DNA from 2 places in the Pontibacter actiniarum genome. Region 1 is predicted to be linked to the other one. Evidence: riboswitches for the same ligand, from Rfam matches in the RefSeq annotation. Region 1 holds a riboswitch; the other holds the start of a gene.
What was found. Region 1 has a riboswitch for thiamine pyrophosphate ahead of CA264_RS19835 (TonB-dependent receptor). Riboswitches for the same ligand answer to the same signal wherever they lie in the genome.

Region 1 (8,186 bases):
CGCCGGTGAGATAATCTTCTCTCATAAGTATAATCTTCTACAAAAAATGAGCTTTCGCTGCTCCTAAAGGTAACAGTTTCGGCGGTGCTTTCGCTCCATTTCAGCCTACGAATTTACGCAATTTTGCTAATTATTTTATAGTTACCCACCACAAATCTAACATCATTAGCAATCGCTAAACTGCTAATTTGCAAATTGCGGAAGCTGTAGTACCTTAACGACGAGCCAACAGCACACATATGCAGCCGCAGCAGCCAAAGATCACCAGCCATGCCTTCTTCAGCCCCGGCGACGATTGCCTCAACGCCATTGTTGAAAGTATGGACGGGGCCGGGAAGAGTATAAAGATCTGCGTGTTCACGATCAGCGACAACCGCATTACGGAGGCTATTATCCGCGCCTACAAACGTGGGGTAAGTATAAAGATCATCACCGACAACAACAAGCTCCACGACACCGGCTCAGACATCCGGGAGCTGGCTGCGCGTGGCCTGGAGGTGCGGATAGACAAAACACGCAGCCACATGCACCACAAGTTCGCTGTTTTTGACGAGGCGCGTGTGCTGACCGGCAGCTACAACTGGACCCGCAGCGCAGCCATGCACAACCACGAGAACATCCTTATCACCGACAACCTCAGCATTGTGCAGGACTACAGCCGCGAGTTTGACAGGCTCTGGGGAAGCATGATGACGTACAGCCCCGGCGGCAGGCGCAGCGGAACCGGCTGGGAGGAAGAGGAGTAGCCGGGGCTTTCCTAAACCTCCTCCAGCTTCTGCTGCAGCTCATAGCTTGGCGCAAGCGTCCGCTGGTGCCGCAGATAACTACTCCTACAGTATAGCAGTGGCAAAGAAACAGTGCCTGCAGGCAGAATACCTAAAGGTGCTGTTTTCTAAAGGCACTCCCTAGAGCTACACAAACCGCGAGGTCTACGTAAACAACAAAGGCAGCCACTCCCGCGGCTGCCTTTGCTATACTTTATACTTTGTGTAGCCACTCGAATTACGAGCAATGATTACTTAAACGCCGAAATACCGGTAATATCCGCACCCGTAATGAGCAGGTGGATGTCGTGCGTGCCCTCATAGGTGATCACCGACTCCAGGTTCATCATATGGCGCATGATCGGGTATTCGCCCGTAATGCCCATACCGCCGTGGATCTGGCGTGCCTCGCGGGCAATGTGCAGGGCCATGTCCACGTTGTTGCGCTTAGCCATGGATATTTGCTGCGTGGTGGCTTTGCCCTCGTTCATGAGCGAACCCAGGCGCCAGGCCAGCAGCTGTGCCTTTGTAATCTCGGTGAGCATCTCAGCCAGTTTCTTCTGCGTGAGCTGGAAAGCCCCGATCGGCTTGTCGAACTGAATACGTTCCATGCTGTACTTTCTGGCTGACTCGTAGCAGTCGATGGCCGCACCGATGGCACCCCACGAAATACCGTAACGAGCCGAGTCTAAACAACCGAGCGGGCCGCGCAGGCCTTCTACGTTTGGCAGCAGGTTCTCTTTCGGCACCTTCACGTTATCGAACACCAGCTCGCCGGTGCAGCTGGCGCGCAGGCTCCACTTGTTGTGGATCTCCGGCGTGGAGAAGCCCTCCATGCCGCGCTCCACGATCAGGCCTTTGATGCGGCCTTCCTCGTTCTTGGCCCACACCACCGCCACCTGGCACTCCGGGGAGTTGGAAATCCACATCTTGGCGCCGTTGAGCAGGTAGTGGTCGCCCATGTCCTTGATGTTGGTGACCATGCCGCCCGGGTTAGAACCATGGTCCGGCTCTGTGAGGCCGAAGCAGCCCAGCCACTCGCCGCTCGCCAGCTTGGGCAGGTACTTTTTGCGCTGCTCCTCCGAACCATACTTGTAGATCGGGTACATCACCAGCGACCCCTGCACCGAGGCCGTAGAGCGCATGCCGGAATCGCCGCGCTCAATCTCCTGCATAATAATGCCGTAGCTGATGTAATCGAGGCCACCGCCGCCGTACTCCGTCGGAATGGTCGGGCCGAAGGCGCCTACATCGCCGAACTTTTTCACGATCTCGGAAGGGAAATGAGCATCCTGCGCCCACTGCTCAATATTCGGGGAGATCTCGCGCTTCACGAAGTCGCGCATGGTCTGGCGGATCAGTAGGTGTTCTTCTGTTAGCAGATCATCGATGTTATAATAATCAGGAGCTCCTGATGATTCGTAGGCCATAGTTCTGTTTTAAGGGTTTGAGAAAGGGTATTACGCAAAGTTAAAATTTTCGGCAAAATCACCATGTTTTAACTTAAAGATTAAAGCGACTGCAGCACTGAACGGCGCCCCCTGTGCCTCTACGCACAAAACCCTCTGGTGCGGGAGGTACCAAAGCCAAAAGCCCCGCCGGGCGGCAGGGCTTTTGGCTTATCGGTTTAACAGGAATTCGCCGTTAGAACTTCACGCCCACCGTGAGCATGTAGTTGCGCGTGGCCTGCGGATAGTAATAGTTGTAATCGTAGCGGGTGGCATCGCCGGCATAGCGCTCGCTGAACGTGTAGCCATTGGCCTCATACTCCGCGTTGAACAGGTTGCTCACCAGCAGCGCCACCTCCAGCTCTTTCAGGAAGGACGGGCGCAGCGTGTAACGCAGGCGCAGGTCCGCCACCTGGTAGCCGTCCAGCTTACGGGCGGCCGAGCCCGTGTTGTCCAGGTACTGCTCGCTCACCGTCTTGTAAAGGAAGGCGGCTTTAAAGCCCCTCAGCGGCTGCACCTCCAGCTTGTGCGCCGACACCACGGCGGGAGAAAAGGAGATATCCGTTTCACTGTAGTTTGTCTCCACAATGTCCTCCACGTTGTAATCGGCATCATACACATACAGGTAATCGGTGTAGTTCTTCACCTTGTTCCGGCTGAAGGTCACGTTGCTGCTCAGCTCCACCAGCTCGCCCAGGTTCAGCATTGCGGCCAGCTCTACGCCGGCGCGGTAGCTGTCTTTAATGTTGGTGCGGAGCGGGGAGCCTACATCGTTCAGCTGCCCTGTCTGCACCAGCTGGTTGTCGTAGTCCATGTGGTAGAAGTTGGCATCGAGGGTGTAGCGGGCGCGCTGGCCAAGTATAGCCGGGCTGGTGCCTCGCAGGCGGTACCCGACCTCCAGGTTGTAGAGCGCCTCCGCTTCAGGCCGTACGCCGTTCTGCTGGTCGGCCAGTGTCTGGTCTGTAAAGTCGGAGCGCACCGGCTCACGGTGGCCCACGGCGTAGGACGCGTACACTGTCTGGCCGCCCGCCACCTCGTAGGTAATCCCCGCTTTCGGGTTGAGGAACTGGAAATCCACCTGTTGGGTAACGTCGCGGCGGTCATCATCCTCGCCCTCAATCTCATAGTTGATGGTGCGGTACTGCAGGTCCCCGAACACGCCCAGACGCTCCGTAAGCTGGTAGTTAGCCTTCCCAAAGATGTTAAAGTCGGTTTTAACGGCGTTGTTGAAGTAGTAGCGCTGCCCCAGCTCGCTGTCGGAGGCGAAGCGGGCCCAGATAACCTCGCCGTAATGGTCGCCGTCATACTTGTTCCAGGCACCGCCCAGCGTCGCGTTCAGCTTACCGTTTTCGGTGAAGTAGTTTAAGGCATAGGTCGCGCCGTAGAAGTAGTTATCCAGCCACTTCTGGCGGATGAGGTCCGAGCGCTTGATGCTGGTGTCGCCCAACACGACCGGAGAGATGCCGTACTTCGACAGCTTCTGGTCATACTTGTACTGCTCGTAGTAGCCGCGGCCGCGGGTAAAGTGGAAGGCACCGCCCAGGTTCAGGCGCGGCAGCAGGTCTTTGGAGTAGTGCAGCTGGTAGTGGTCCTGCTGGTAATTGTCTGTTTCGTTCTCGTAGGTGAGGCCGTTGTAGGTCCTGTCGGTTTCCAGCTTATCCTCCGGCACCCCGTCCCAGGCCTGGTAGGTCTTTTCCTTGCCCGAGAAGGTCACAAACTTCAGCATGCCTGTTTTGCCGTGGTAGCCGGCAGAGAGGTAGTACGACTTCAGGTCGGAGAAAGCACGGTCTATGTACCCGTCTGAGGAGACTTTGGACAAGCGCCCGTCCACCGTAAACCTGTCGTTGATGAGCCCGGAGCCGAAGGAGACGGAGTGGCGCCAGGTATCGAAGGAGCCGTAGCCGTTCACCGCCTCCGCATACGCCTCCCGGTTAACCCCGATGGTGCGCACGTTCAGGCTTGCCCCGAAGGCACCGGCCCCGTTGGTGGAGGTACCCACCCCGCGCTGCACCTGTATATCCTGAATGGAGGAGGCCAGGTCGGGCATGTTCACGAAAAAGGCCCCGTGGCTCTCGGCATCGTTGATCGGGATGCCGTTTACGGTTACGTTGATGCGGGTGATGTCGGAGCCGCGGATGCGGATGCCGGTGTAGCCCACGCCTGCGCCCGCGTCAGAATTTACCACCACCGACGGTGTTTGCTCCAGCAGGTAGGGCAGGTCCTGCCCGAAGTTGCGCTCTGCGATCTCGGCTTTGCTGACGTTGGTAAAGGTAGTGCCCGTTTTGGCGTTCGCGCGCGTGGCCGACACCACCACTTCGCCGGTCTGCAGGGCCTGCTGCCGCAGGGTAAAGTCCACCCGCTCGTCCTGCTGCAGCGTTACCTGCCGCACCTCCGGCTCATAGCCCAGGTAGCTTACTTTTAAAGTGTAGTCGCCCGCTGGCAGGCTCTGGAACTCGTAATAGCCGCTCGGCCCGGTAGCAACGCCTGTGCCTGTGCGCTCCAGCACCACGCTGGCTCCTGCCAGCGCATCGCCCTTGGCAACGTCCGACACACGCCCGCTCAGTTTAAACTGGGCAAGCAGCTGCAGTGGCAGTAGCATCACCGCCAGTGCAATCAATACTATCTTCATTAGATTGTGAAATGATAATAGATGAAACATACAGACATGCCAGGGGCTAGCAGCCTGCTTTAAATGTTTCCCGTACCGTTCCCTTCGCCGGCATTACCCGGATCAGGTTCAATGGGTATGATCTCAGCCCGTTATCATAAGGCACCCCTAAGTACCGGCAAAGGTAACCGACTTTATCTACTAAACAAAAGCAGGATAAATTATACCCCGCCAAACCATAACACAACCCCGCCAACGGCCTGTTAATTTTTGCCGCTGGTGGATAACCACTTAGCCAAAAAGTACGTTGTAAAACATACTAAGGCGCTATAATCCTTGCCATTACTGACGGAGGGTTTTCGCCGTGCAGAAAGAACAGCAGAAGTTGAATTATTAAAAGAGAACCACAATGATGATAAGCATATTATACACTGTAGCCTTGTTAACTATACTGGCATACTATGCCTTTGCCCCGCGCACCAGATTTAACCGCCCACCCTCCACTGACAACGACGACGACGGTGGGGAACCTTTGGGAGACGACCTGCCGGACCTGGATTTGCCGCCAGGGATTTCGCTGCCCATAAACGACTATGAACCGAAGTATGACATCCGAAAGATAAAGGTCCCGAAGTTTCCGGAGCCTTCCCTGCACTAGTGCCTCTTTAGGCCGCTGCAAAAAAGAACCCCGGCCATACTTTGCTTGTATAGCCGGGGTTCTTTGCCTGTGTACCTGTGGGGCGCGCTACAGCACTGCAATGCTAAAGGTGCGGGCAAACGTCTGGCCCGGGGCCAGCTTGTTTATCCCCTCCTTCTCTGTAAGGTCACCGCTCTCCCCCACACGGCCGGCAATGCCGCACCAGGGCTCGATGCAAACGTAGCGCGGCTGCTCGGGCTTCGCCCAAATGCCCAAGTACGGGAAGCCCTCGAACTCCATTTCTATGCGGCGGGCGTTCCGGGAGCTGCCCAGCACCACCCTCTCCGACTGCAGGTTTTTTAGGACTATAGCGTCTTTGTAGAAGTAGTGGCGGTGCAGCGGCAGCGTGTTTCCCTGCTCCAGCACCGGTTCCGTCTGGCCGTTCTGCAGGCCGTCGCTGCTCACCAGTTGGCGCTGCAGTGTCTCCTCCTTTTCGAAGCCGATAAAGTAGTCCTCGTACTGCTCGCCGGGGTAAAGCGGCACGTTAAAGCCGGGGTGCCCGCCAACCGAGAAGTACAGCGCCTGCTCCGCCGTATTGGTTACGTGGTAGGTAACCGACAGCTTGTTCCCCTCCAAAGTATAGGCGATCAGGAAACGAAACGCAAACGGGTACTGCTGCAGGGTCTCCTCATCCTCGGTCAGCTCAAACACGAGCTTGTCGTGGTGCTCCTCCACCAGCTTAAACTCCTTGCGGCGGGCAAAGCCGTGGCGTTTCATGTGGTAGGTTTTGCCTTCGAAGGTATACTGCTGCTGCGGCAGCTCCCCTACTATGGGGAAAAGGTTGGGCGCGTGGCCCGCCCACACCTCTGGGTCTGCCTGCCAGATGAGCTCCAGGTTTTCGTCTTTCTTGATAAAATGGCGCAGCTCGGCGCCCAGCGTATCGACGCCCGCTTTATAGTTTTCGTTCTCGAGGAAGTATAGCATGCTCTGGTAGTTAAGGTTGATGTTTGGAAAGGAGCGCCTCCACGTGCTGCTTGGCAAGCTGCAGGCGCTCCTGCTGCTGCCCGTGTATCTCCACGAACGGCACGCCCAGCGCCTCCAGCTCCCGCTTGTACCACTCATAGAAGAAGCGGCGCAGGTGCGGGTGCTCGCGCTGCGGATCAGGCTCCCACGGCAAATCAACGCCCATCAGCAGGCAAAGGTTGTAGTCCTGAGCCTGTAATTGCTGCAGTATCCAGGCCGGGCAGTGGCCAAAGGCATGCTCGCTCCAGATCTTGAGCACCAGCATATCGGTATCGGCAAAAAGAACCTTGTTTGCCTGTGGCTGCAGTTCCCGCTCCAGGGCCAGCTGCCCCCGCGCAATGGCTTCTATGTCCTCCAAAGTATAGTCGCGGCCCAGGTTGCCTACGTAGCTGCGGGCATACTCCGGCACCCACACGGTATTGTAACGCTCGGCCAGCTGTGCCGCCATCGTGGACTTGCCTGTGGACTCCGGGCCGGTAATGGCGATTTTAATCATGATTGTGAAAGCTGGTTTAGTGTTGCCAGCGCCCAAAGATAACCATACTTGCCACAGTATCTGGCGCATTGTTTGCTACTGCTCTGGCAGGCTACCGCAGGGCTGGGCCCGGCATGAAAGTTTTGGCCTGATCCGGAGAAAAAGCTGCATTTTGTCATTGTTTTTTTGCTTATTTTAGCTACTTAACAGAAGGCCATTTTCCCCTCAACACCCTATACCATGAAGAAAGAGCTGCGAAACAACCAAGATGAAGTATACTTCACCCTTGAGGTGGACAAGCTAAGCGGCTGGCTTCGTGGCTGCTGGTACGGCTCCACCACAACCGAGCAGGTGAAGCTCGGCAGCCTGCTGTATGTGGAGGGCCTGCAGCGAAGCCCGTACTCAAAGATTTTAAACGATACCCGCTACTCCAGCTGCTCTTTTCTGGATGCAAACGAGTGGATGGAGCGGGTGTGCATGCCCCCCGCTGTACAGGCAGGGCTTACCTGTTTGGTACACCTGATACCGGAGAATATAGAAAGTACGCTGTCGGTGGAGGACTTTTGCAGACGTGCGCGCGACAACTTCAGAACATTGGTTATCGATTGCGAGAATGAGGCGATAGAATGGCTAAAAGGCTGCCGGTAGGGCAGCCTTTTAGGTTTAGTTCTCAGAGAAGCTGTAGTCGTAAAAATTGTAAACCTCTACAATTTTAGGCTTTGGCTCTCCGTATTGTCTCAGAAAAACAAATTTGGGGCTCTCGTCCGGAGACTCGTACCCCCATTTCATCCGATTCTCAAATTTTAGTTCATCGGGCAATTCTAGTTTGCGTTGTTTCATGTGCTGCAGCGTTAGTGGTTTAACAAACTACGTCCTAGCGGGGTCGCAGCAAAACTCGATACCTATACTTACGCTGTACAGCCTCCCATAGACTTTAACTCCTGAAAGATAAAGTATAACTATGGAGTTACTCTCCGCTTTACCACAGATTTGTGGTTCTAAAACAGAACAAACCCATACACAACAACCACATTTACAACATGTTATAGCACACCTACTCCTACGCCGGCTCCGACACCCTGGCCTTGCGCAGCTCCACCTTTCGCTTCCACTCCACCAGTCCGGCAAAGGCCATGGCCAGCAGCACCACATAAAACACGGAGGTAAACACCAGGCCCTTCACGAAGTAGAGCGGAACGGAGGCCACGTTGGTGGCGATCCACCAGTACCA
Region 2 (8,186 bases), 150 kb from region 1:
GTATATAATAGATTAAGTTCTTAATGTGCATTAGGCCAGTTTTCCAGCCGGGAAAACTGGCCTAACTTTTTAGCACCACTTTTACGTGCCTGAACAGGTATAAGGAGAGTTTAAAACAATGGACTCATCTCCCTGTTATAACACACAAAGTACAACCTAGCCCATGAGCACACCAAAGAACCTTCGCCTAAGCGTGCTGGACCAGTCTCCGGTCAGGAAGCATGGCAGCGCCCAACAAGCTATAAAGGAAACAGTATCGCTGGCCCAGATGACGGAGAAGTGGGGCTACACCCGCTTTTGGGTGTCGGAGCACCATAACACCCGCGCCCTGGCCGGCTCCACGCCCGAAGTGCTGATTGCCCACCTGGCAGCGCAAACCAAACGTATACGCCTGGGCTCCGGCGGCGTGATGCTGCCCCACTACAGCGCCCTGAAAGTGGCGGAGAACTTTAAGATGCTGGAAACGCTTTACCCCGGCCGCATAGACCTCGGGCTCGGCCGCGCCCCGGGCACCGACAGGCTGACGGCCGCCGCCCTGAACCCTTACAACGACTTCAACGAAGCGGCTTTTATGCAGCAGCTCAAGGACCTGGGGCATTACCTGCACGACACCTTCGAGCCCGGAGACGTCACCGAGAAGATACGCGCGACACCTGTGGCTCCCTCCGTTCCACCGGTGTGGATGCTGAGCAGCAGCGGGCAAAGCGGCCTGTTTGCCGCGCACTTCGGCTTTGCCTTCTCCTTTGCCCATTTCATAAACCCTGTCGGCGGGCCCAAAATGGTACAGGCCTACAAAGATCATTTTGAGTCCTCTGCCTTCTTACAAGAGCCAGCGGCCAATGTGGGCGTTTTTGTGCTCTGCGCCGATACAGCGGAAAAGGCGCAGGAACTGCAAAGCACGATGGACCTCCTGATGCTGCGCATCGAGAAGGGGATCAGCGCCGGTGTGCCGCCTTATGAGGACGTGCAGAAGCAACAGTATTCCGAGGCCGAGCAGCAGCGCATCTCCTTTAACCGCCAGCGAGTGGTTAGTGGCACAAAAGAGCAGGTAAAACAGCAGCTGGAAGCCTTAGCCGCACAGTATGGCGTGGAGGAGCTGGTTGTGGTAACCATTACGCACAGCTTTGAAGACCGCCTGCGCTCCTATGAGCTGTTGGCAGAGGCGTTTGAACTGGAAGAGCAAAGTGTGGCCGCAACTGCCACCTGATTAAAGTTGCAGTGAACGTTGATTTTCAGGAAGGGCAGGCCAGTTGGGCTTGCCTTTCTTGGTTTCAGGCGTTAGCCACCCCGAAGGCGTTGCGCTGCCCCAGCCTTCCCCCTGCTGTGCGCGGGCGGTTTCCATAAAAAAAAGCGCTGCAGGCATTTGCCTGCAGCGCTTTTTACATAGTGTCTGTTATTACTTCTTTATTCCATATTCAGCTGCAAGTCCGGCGTGTTGAGCTCGAACCCTACCCTACGGTTTATCCTACGGGCAGTCTCGGTTCTGCGTCTGGACAGGCGCTCGTTAACTTTCACCAGCGGCTGGGTCTCACCGTAGCCTTTGGTTACCAGTCTGTCCGGGTTCTGTACGCCTTGCTGTATCAGGTACTCCTTCACAGCCTCAGCTCTGCGCTCAGACAGTGCCTGGTTGTACTCCTCGCTACCGATGAAGTCAGCGTGGCCTTTGATCAGCAGTACGTGGTCAGGGTATTTCTGCAGGGCCACAATTACGCTGTCAAGCAGTTGCTTGTAGGCATCCTGTACACGTGCCTTGTCAAACTCGAAGCGCACTTTCTCGTCGATCAGCTTCAGAGTAGCCTCATCCAGCTCAGGGCAGCCTTTTGTAGCGGCAGTACCGGCAGAGTTAGGGCAGGCATCTTCGTTATCCGGCACACCGTCACCGTCTGAATCTACAGGGCAACCGTCGGCACCCACTTGCACGCCGGCCGGCGTATCAGGGCAGTTGTCGTTGGCATCAGCCACGCCGTCGTTGTCTGCGTCAGGGCAACCGTTTGTAGCAGCAGTACCTGCTTCGTCAGGGCACTGGTCATTCTTGTCGGCAATACCGTCGCCGTCTCTGTCAGGGCAGCCGTTCAGGTTGGCTACGCCAGCCTCTGACGGACACTCATCCTGGTAATCCGGCACACCGTCACCGTCTGTGTCAACAGGGCAGCCGTTCTTGTCCACCTGCACGCCGGTCGGGGTGTCAGGGCAGTCGTCTCTTCTGTCCGGCACACCGTCCATGTCTGTGTCTTTCGCCTTACCGAGGCTAAAGCCAAGGCCCACGTTGTGCATCAGGAACTGGTCGTTATCCCCTACATCGTAGCCGTCAATTTTATCCTGGCCCATAATCATGTAGTTGGTCTCCACGAAAGCGCTCACGGCATCTGAGAAACGGAAACGGATACCGGCTCCGGCTCTACCAGCCATGGTAAAGAACTTATCGTCGTTATGCACGGCAGGACCTCCGGCAGGGGCATTGGCATCGGTTTTAGCCCAGGCGCCGCCACCTGCTACCTGCAGGTAAGGGCCGATAAAGGCATCCTCCTTCAGGATAGTACCATACATTTTCAGGCGCAGGCCCAGCATAACGGTACCCATTTGTGCGTCGAAAGAGGAACCGGAATAAGTCCCTTCGCCTTTGTCTTCCGTGCTACCATAAGTCAGGTGCAGGCCTGCATCAAAAGATGGGCTCAAATAGCGGTTCAAGGAGATGCCCCCACCCCACTCAAGGTCACTGAAGCCATCATCGCCTGTTATATCGCCTTTATACTGCAAGGCACTCCCGTATATTTGAAGGTTTGTCTTTTGATCAGAGCTTTGCGCAAATAATCCGGGGCTTGCCATAAGCAAGAACACGAGCGCGAAAGCGAGTCTACTAAAGTTTGATAGTTGTGTTCGCATAATTTCTACAAAGTATATGTTGATATGACAATACGTGCATGTTTCAAAACGAGTTTGTTTCTTCCTGAAAAAATAAACCCATCACGGGGCACCCAACTAGTACCCCGGCACGCCTCTTTATAGATTGGTAGTAGTGAATCATAGGCACAAGAAGCAATTCGGTTGAACATAGTGCACTGTGAGACAGGCGCTAAATTGCACTTCTTTGCAGCAGGAAAGCGCCGGCCCCGTGTGCTCTATACTTCAAACTGAAACTACCGTGCAAGGTTTTACTCTGAAAAATATTTTGATGCAAGGGCAATAAATTTAGTGTAAGCACAATAAAAAAGGTTGCCGGTAATATCCCGACAACCCTTCGCCTCTGGCTGTTTTCTTACAAATACCGTTATTTGCCCATTAGCCGCTCAATATCGTCGGCCTCTATCGGAATGTTTTCCATCAGGTCTTTCGGCCCGTTGTGCGTGATGAGGATATCGTTCTCCAGCCGGATGCCGATACCTTCCTCCCAAATGTAGATGCCGGGCTCGCAGGTAAAGACCATCCCCTCCTCAAACGGCCGAAAGCGGTTGCCCACATCATGCACATCCAGCCCCAGGTGGTGCGAGGTGCCGTGCATAAAGTACTTTTTATAAAGTGGCCGCTCCGGGTCCTGGTTGCGCACGTCGCTCTCGTTCAGGAGCCCGAGCTTGATGAGCTCATTCTCCATCACGGTGCCCACAAATTTGTGGTACTGGTCCAGCGTGTTGCCGGGCACCAGCATGCGGGTCGCCGCTTTCATCACTGTCAGCACCGAGTCGTACACCTCGCGCTGGCGCTTGGTAAACTTGCCGCTTACCGGCACGGTACGGGTTAAGTCTGCTGCGTAGTTGGCGTACTCCGCGCCGAAATCCATCAGCACCAGGTCACCGTCTTTGCACTCGCGGCTGTTTTCTACATAATGCAGGATGCAGGCATTTTCGCCGGAGGCGATAATAGGCGCGTAGGCCGGACCGCGGGAGCGGTTGCGCAGAAACTCATGGTACAGTTCCGCCTCTATCTCATACTCCATCACGCCTGGTTTTATAAAGCCAAGTAATCTTCTGAAGGCTTTTTCGGTGATGTCGCAGGCCTCCTGAATCAATTCTACCTCCCGCCCCGACTTTACGGCCCGCAGCTGGTGCATGATGGGCGCGCTGCGCTCATACTTGTGCAGCGGGTAAAGCTCTTTTATTCTCCTGATAAAGCGGGCATCGCGGGTTTCTACCTCCACCACGGCGCGCAGGTGCTCGTTGCTGTTCAGGTACACGCGCTCTGCCTCGAATATAAGCGAGTGCAGCACCTGCTCAAACTGGTGCGTCCAGTACACAGCCGCTATCCCCGATGTTTCCCGGGCCTGCTCCTTCGTCAGCTTATAGCCTTCCCAGGTGAGGATGTGCTCGTTGGTCTCGCGTATAAACAGCAGCTCCTGCAGCTTTTCATTCTTGTTGTCGGGGAAGAGCACCAGGATGCTTTCCTCCTGGTCAATGCCTGACAGGTAGAAAAGGTCGCTGTTCTGCCGGAACGGCATGGTGCCGTCAGCGTTTGTCGGCATCACATCGTTGGAGTGGAAGATGGCGATGGCACCTGGCTTAAGCTGTTTTACAAAGTTATGGCGGTGGTTGATAAACAGCTCCTGTCCGATAGGGTGGTATTTCATCTAGTTTTATTTCCGTTGGGTTATTAGAATCGCTTCGTACTTAAAAATAGCATAAAAATATAGCTTCAGCAATTGCAAGGAATCTTCTGGTTTTTGAACGCCACTAAACTTCCCCTAGTATGCACCACAGATGAAGCTATCATCACATGAATTTAAGCAGCCGGAAAGTATAGATTTGGAAAGTATAAAGTAAAATTTATACCTTTAGCACAACACTTTAGGGGTGTCCTGCCGCCAATACAGAAAGGCCGGACTGAGAAATACCCTCTGAACCTGATACAGTTAGCACTGACGAAGGGAAAAGTTATGACGAGATATACACCTGTCCTCCTACTTCTTCTTAATTCTGCTCGGCCAGTAAGCGCCAGTGCTAGCTGCATCCTATCCCGAGCAAACAATGACAATTTTCTTAAACAACCAAGCTAAGGAGCTCTCTGAGCCTTCCTCTGTATCTGCTTTGCTTCAGCTTTTGCAACTAGAGCAACAGCGTGGCATTGCCGTGGCCATTAACGACCAGGTAGTACCCCGAAGCAACTGGGATTCTTACCTGCTGCAGCCCAACGACAGGCTCACCCTCATCCGTGCCACCCAGGGCGGATGAGGCTCCTTTCTCCGTGCATAGCGCAAGCGTCCGCTTGTGCTTTCATTGTACAGCTTTCTCAAAGGCACAAGCGGACGCTTGCGCCATAAGTTTCAGGAAAAATCAACAAGAAGAAAACATGAGACAAGACAAAACTCCTACCGCCAGCGCCATTACGCGCACGCCTTTCCCGGCATCACGCAAAGTATACGTTCCGGGCCAGCTGCATAATATTAAAGTAGCCATGCGCGAAATAACGCTGGAAGATACTGTAACCAAGTTTCTGGGTGTAGAGGAGCGCGAGCAAAACCCACCTGTAACGGTTTATGACACCAGCGGCCCTTTTACCGATCCAGAAGTTGAAATTGATGTGCGCCAGGGTCTGGCAAGGCTCCGCGAAGAGTGGATTGTGAGCCGTGGTGATGTGGAGCAGCTACCCGGTATCACCTCAGCATATGGACAGGAGCGCCTGAACGATGCCAGCTTAGATGCCTTGCGCTTTCAGCACCTGAGCAAGCCTTACCGAGCCAAAGCAGGTCAGAATGTGACGCAGCTGCACTATGCCCGCAAAGGTATCATCACTCCTGAAATGGAGTACATTGCCATACGTGAGAACCAGCGCCTGGCTGAGAATGCGGAGATGGGGCACCAGCACGCTGGCAACAGTTTTGGCGCGAACACACCTAAAGGCTTCATCACACCAGAGTTTGTGCGCCAGGAGGTAGCCGCCGGTCGAGCTGTTATACCTTCTAATATCAACCACCCTGAAAGCGAGCCGATGATCATTGGGCGAAACTTTCTGGTGAAGATAAACGCCAACATCGGTAACTCAGCTGTCACATCAAGTATAGAAGAAGAAGTGGAGAAAGCCGTATGGGCTTGCCGTTGGGGTGCCGACACCATCATGGACCTCTCTACTGGTAAGAACATCCACGAAACCCGCGAATGGATTATCCGCAACTCCCCTGTTCCGATTGGCACCGTACCGATTTACCAGGCGCTGGAGAAAGTAAATGGCAAAGCCGAAGACCTGACTTGGGAGATTTTCCGCGATACGCTCATAGAGCAGGCAGAACAGGGTGTGGATTATTTTACCATACATGCTGGTGTGCTGCTGCGCTACGTGCCGCTTACCGCTAATCGTGTAACAGGCATTGTGTCCAGAGGTGGTTCTATTATGGCGAAGTGGTGCCTGGCGCATCATAAAGAGAATTTCCTGTACACGCACTTCGAGGAGATCTGCGAAATCATGAAAGCCTATGATGTGGCTTTCTCTTTGGGTGATGGCTTGCGACCAGGCTCTATTGCTGATGCCAACGATGCTGCTCAGTTCTCAGAACTGGAGACACTAGGTGAGCTGACTAAGATTGCCTGGAAGCATGATGTACAGGTGATTATTGAAGGCCCGGGACACATACCGATGCACCTTATTAAAGAGAACATGGATAAGCAGCTGGAAGTATGCGGCGAGGCGCCATTTTATACCTTAGGTCCGCTTACCACCGACATCGCTCCCGGCTACGATCACATTACTTCAGCCATTGGTGCTGCCATGATTGGTTGGTACGGCACTGCCATGCTCTGCTATGTAACACCAAAAGAACACCTTGGCCTGCCGAACAAAAAGGATGTAAAGGATGGTGTGATCACCTACAAACTGGCCGCCCACGCCGCCGACTTAGCCAAAGGCCACCCCGGTGCACAGTACCGCGACAATGCCTTGAGCAAAGCCCGTTTCGAGTTCCGCTGGCAAGACCAGTTCAACCTTGCCCTCGACCCAGATACAGCCCGCGAGTACCACGACGAAACACTACCTGCCGAAGGTGCCAAAGTTGCCCACTTCTGCTCAATGTGTGGCCCTCACTTCTGCTCTATGAAAATTACGCAGGAGGTTCGGGATTATGCAAGAACAAAAGGAGCATCAGAAGAGGAAGCCCTGCAGCAAGGCATGGCTGAACAGGCAGAGACTTTCAAAGCGAAAGGAGCGGAGATTTACTCTTAGTAGCTGGGCTGCACATGCCGCCAGTTTAGCGCTAGCGCAACTTGTGGCTTTGCATGATGCCAGTTTGTAACTGGCGCTCTACTTACATACCTATGCCAGTTACAAACTGGTTATCATACTTTACCACCAGTTACCGCTGCGCTCAAACTGGCGGCATGAATGTTTTTTCGCTCTTACAGCTCATGCCTCTACTTCTGAAAGGCACAAAGCAGTAGAAAAAGTAACAAAATAAAGTATAAACCACATGCCAAAACAAAGGCCCTATACCCTCACCATCGCCGGATTTGATCCTAGCGGTGGTGCGGGCTTAACGGCAGATATCAAAACTTTTGAAACGCTGAAAGTGCAGGGACTTAATGTGTGCACCGCTATCACCTACCAGCACGAGTCGGAGTTTGAAGGGTTGGACTGGCTGAACGTGGAGCAGCTAGAGTGCCAGCTAACGATATTGTTGCGCAAGTATAAAGTGCCGTTTGCTAAAATCGGGTTGGTGCCAAGTATGGAAATACTGCAGCAGATAATTAAGCTGATGCAAAAGCTGTCGCCAGACACAAAGCTGATTTGGGACCCGATCCTGAAGGCCAGCGCAGGCTTCACTTTTCATGAGCAGGTGCAGGCGGAGCAGCTAAAAAAGCTTTGCAAGCAGCTGTACCTGATCACACCAAACTGGTTAGAGATGCAACAACTAATGCCTGACACACCTGCACCGGAAGCAGCCGCACAAATAAGCCAACACTGCCATGTGCTGCTAAAGGGAGGGCATAACCAGGAGAAGCCGGGGTATGATTACTTATACTATAAAGGTGAGGCAAAACCATTCCGGCCAAAGCAGCAGGTACAAATAGGCAAGCATGGCTCCGGCTGCGTGCTTTCAGCGGCCATCACGGCACTACTGGCGAAAGATTACCCGTTGCACAAAGCTTGCCGCAAGGCCAAAGATTATACTACCCGTTTCCTCAACAGCAATAGCACTTTGTTAGGCTATCACCATTTTTAAACATGATCTCGAAACTACACTACATCACGCAGGAAACAGCTAAACTGAC

Region 2: it holds a riboswitch for thiamine pyrophosphate, as region 1 does, so the genes downstream of both, thiS (sulfur carrier protein ThiS) here and CA264_RS19835 (TonB-dependent receptor) in region 1, are expected to answer to the same signal.

The regions. Positions count from the first base shown of each region.
Region 1 is NZ_CP021235.1:4,561,954-4,570,139, reverse strand. Features, by position in the region: gene ruvB (Holliday junction branch migration DNA helicase RuvB) at 1-25, opposite strand, end outside; gene CA264_RS19845 (phospholipase D-like domain-containing protein) at 240-746, shown strand; gene CA264_RS19840 (acyl-CoA dehydrogenase family protein) at 1,016-2,194, opposite strand; gene CA264_RS19835 (TonB-dependent receptor) at 2,409-4,841, opposite strand; TPP riboswitch at 4,903-5,000, opposite strand; gene CA264_RS19830 (hypothetical protein) at 5,230-5,478, shown strand; gene CA264_RS19825 (aldose 1-epimerase family protein) at 5,566-6,441, opposite strand; gene CA264_RS19820 (AAA family ATPase) at 6,452-6,976, opposite strand; gene CA264_RS19815 (hypothetical protein) at 7,196-7,603, shown strand; gene CA264_RS21985 (hypothetical protein) at 7,619-7,795, opposite strand; gene pnuC (nicotinamide riboside transporter PnuC) at 8,016-8,186, opposite strand, start outside.
Region 2 is NZ_CP021235.1:4,707,442-4,715,627, reverse strand. Features, by position in the region: gene CA264_RS20505 (LLM class flavin-dependent oxidoreductase) at 164-1,207, shown strand; gene CA264_RS20500 (OmpA family protein) at 1,405-2,826, opposite strand; gene CA264_RS20495 (aminopeptidase P N-terminal domain-containing protein) at 3,269-4,558, opposite strand; TPP riboswitch at 4,768-4,875, shown strand; gene thiS (sulfur carrier protein ThiS) at 4,956-5,159, shown strand; gene thiC (phosphomethylpyrimidine synthase ThiC) at 5,278-7,140, shown strand; gene CA264_RS20480 (hydroxymethylpyrimidine/phosphomethylpyrimidine kinase) at 7,385-8,137, shown strand; gene CA264_RS20475 (thiamine phosphate synthase) at 8,140-8,186, shown strand, end outside.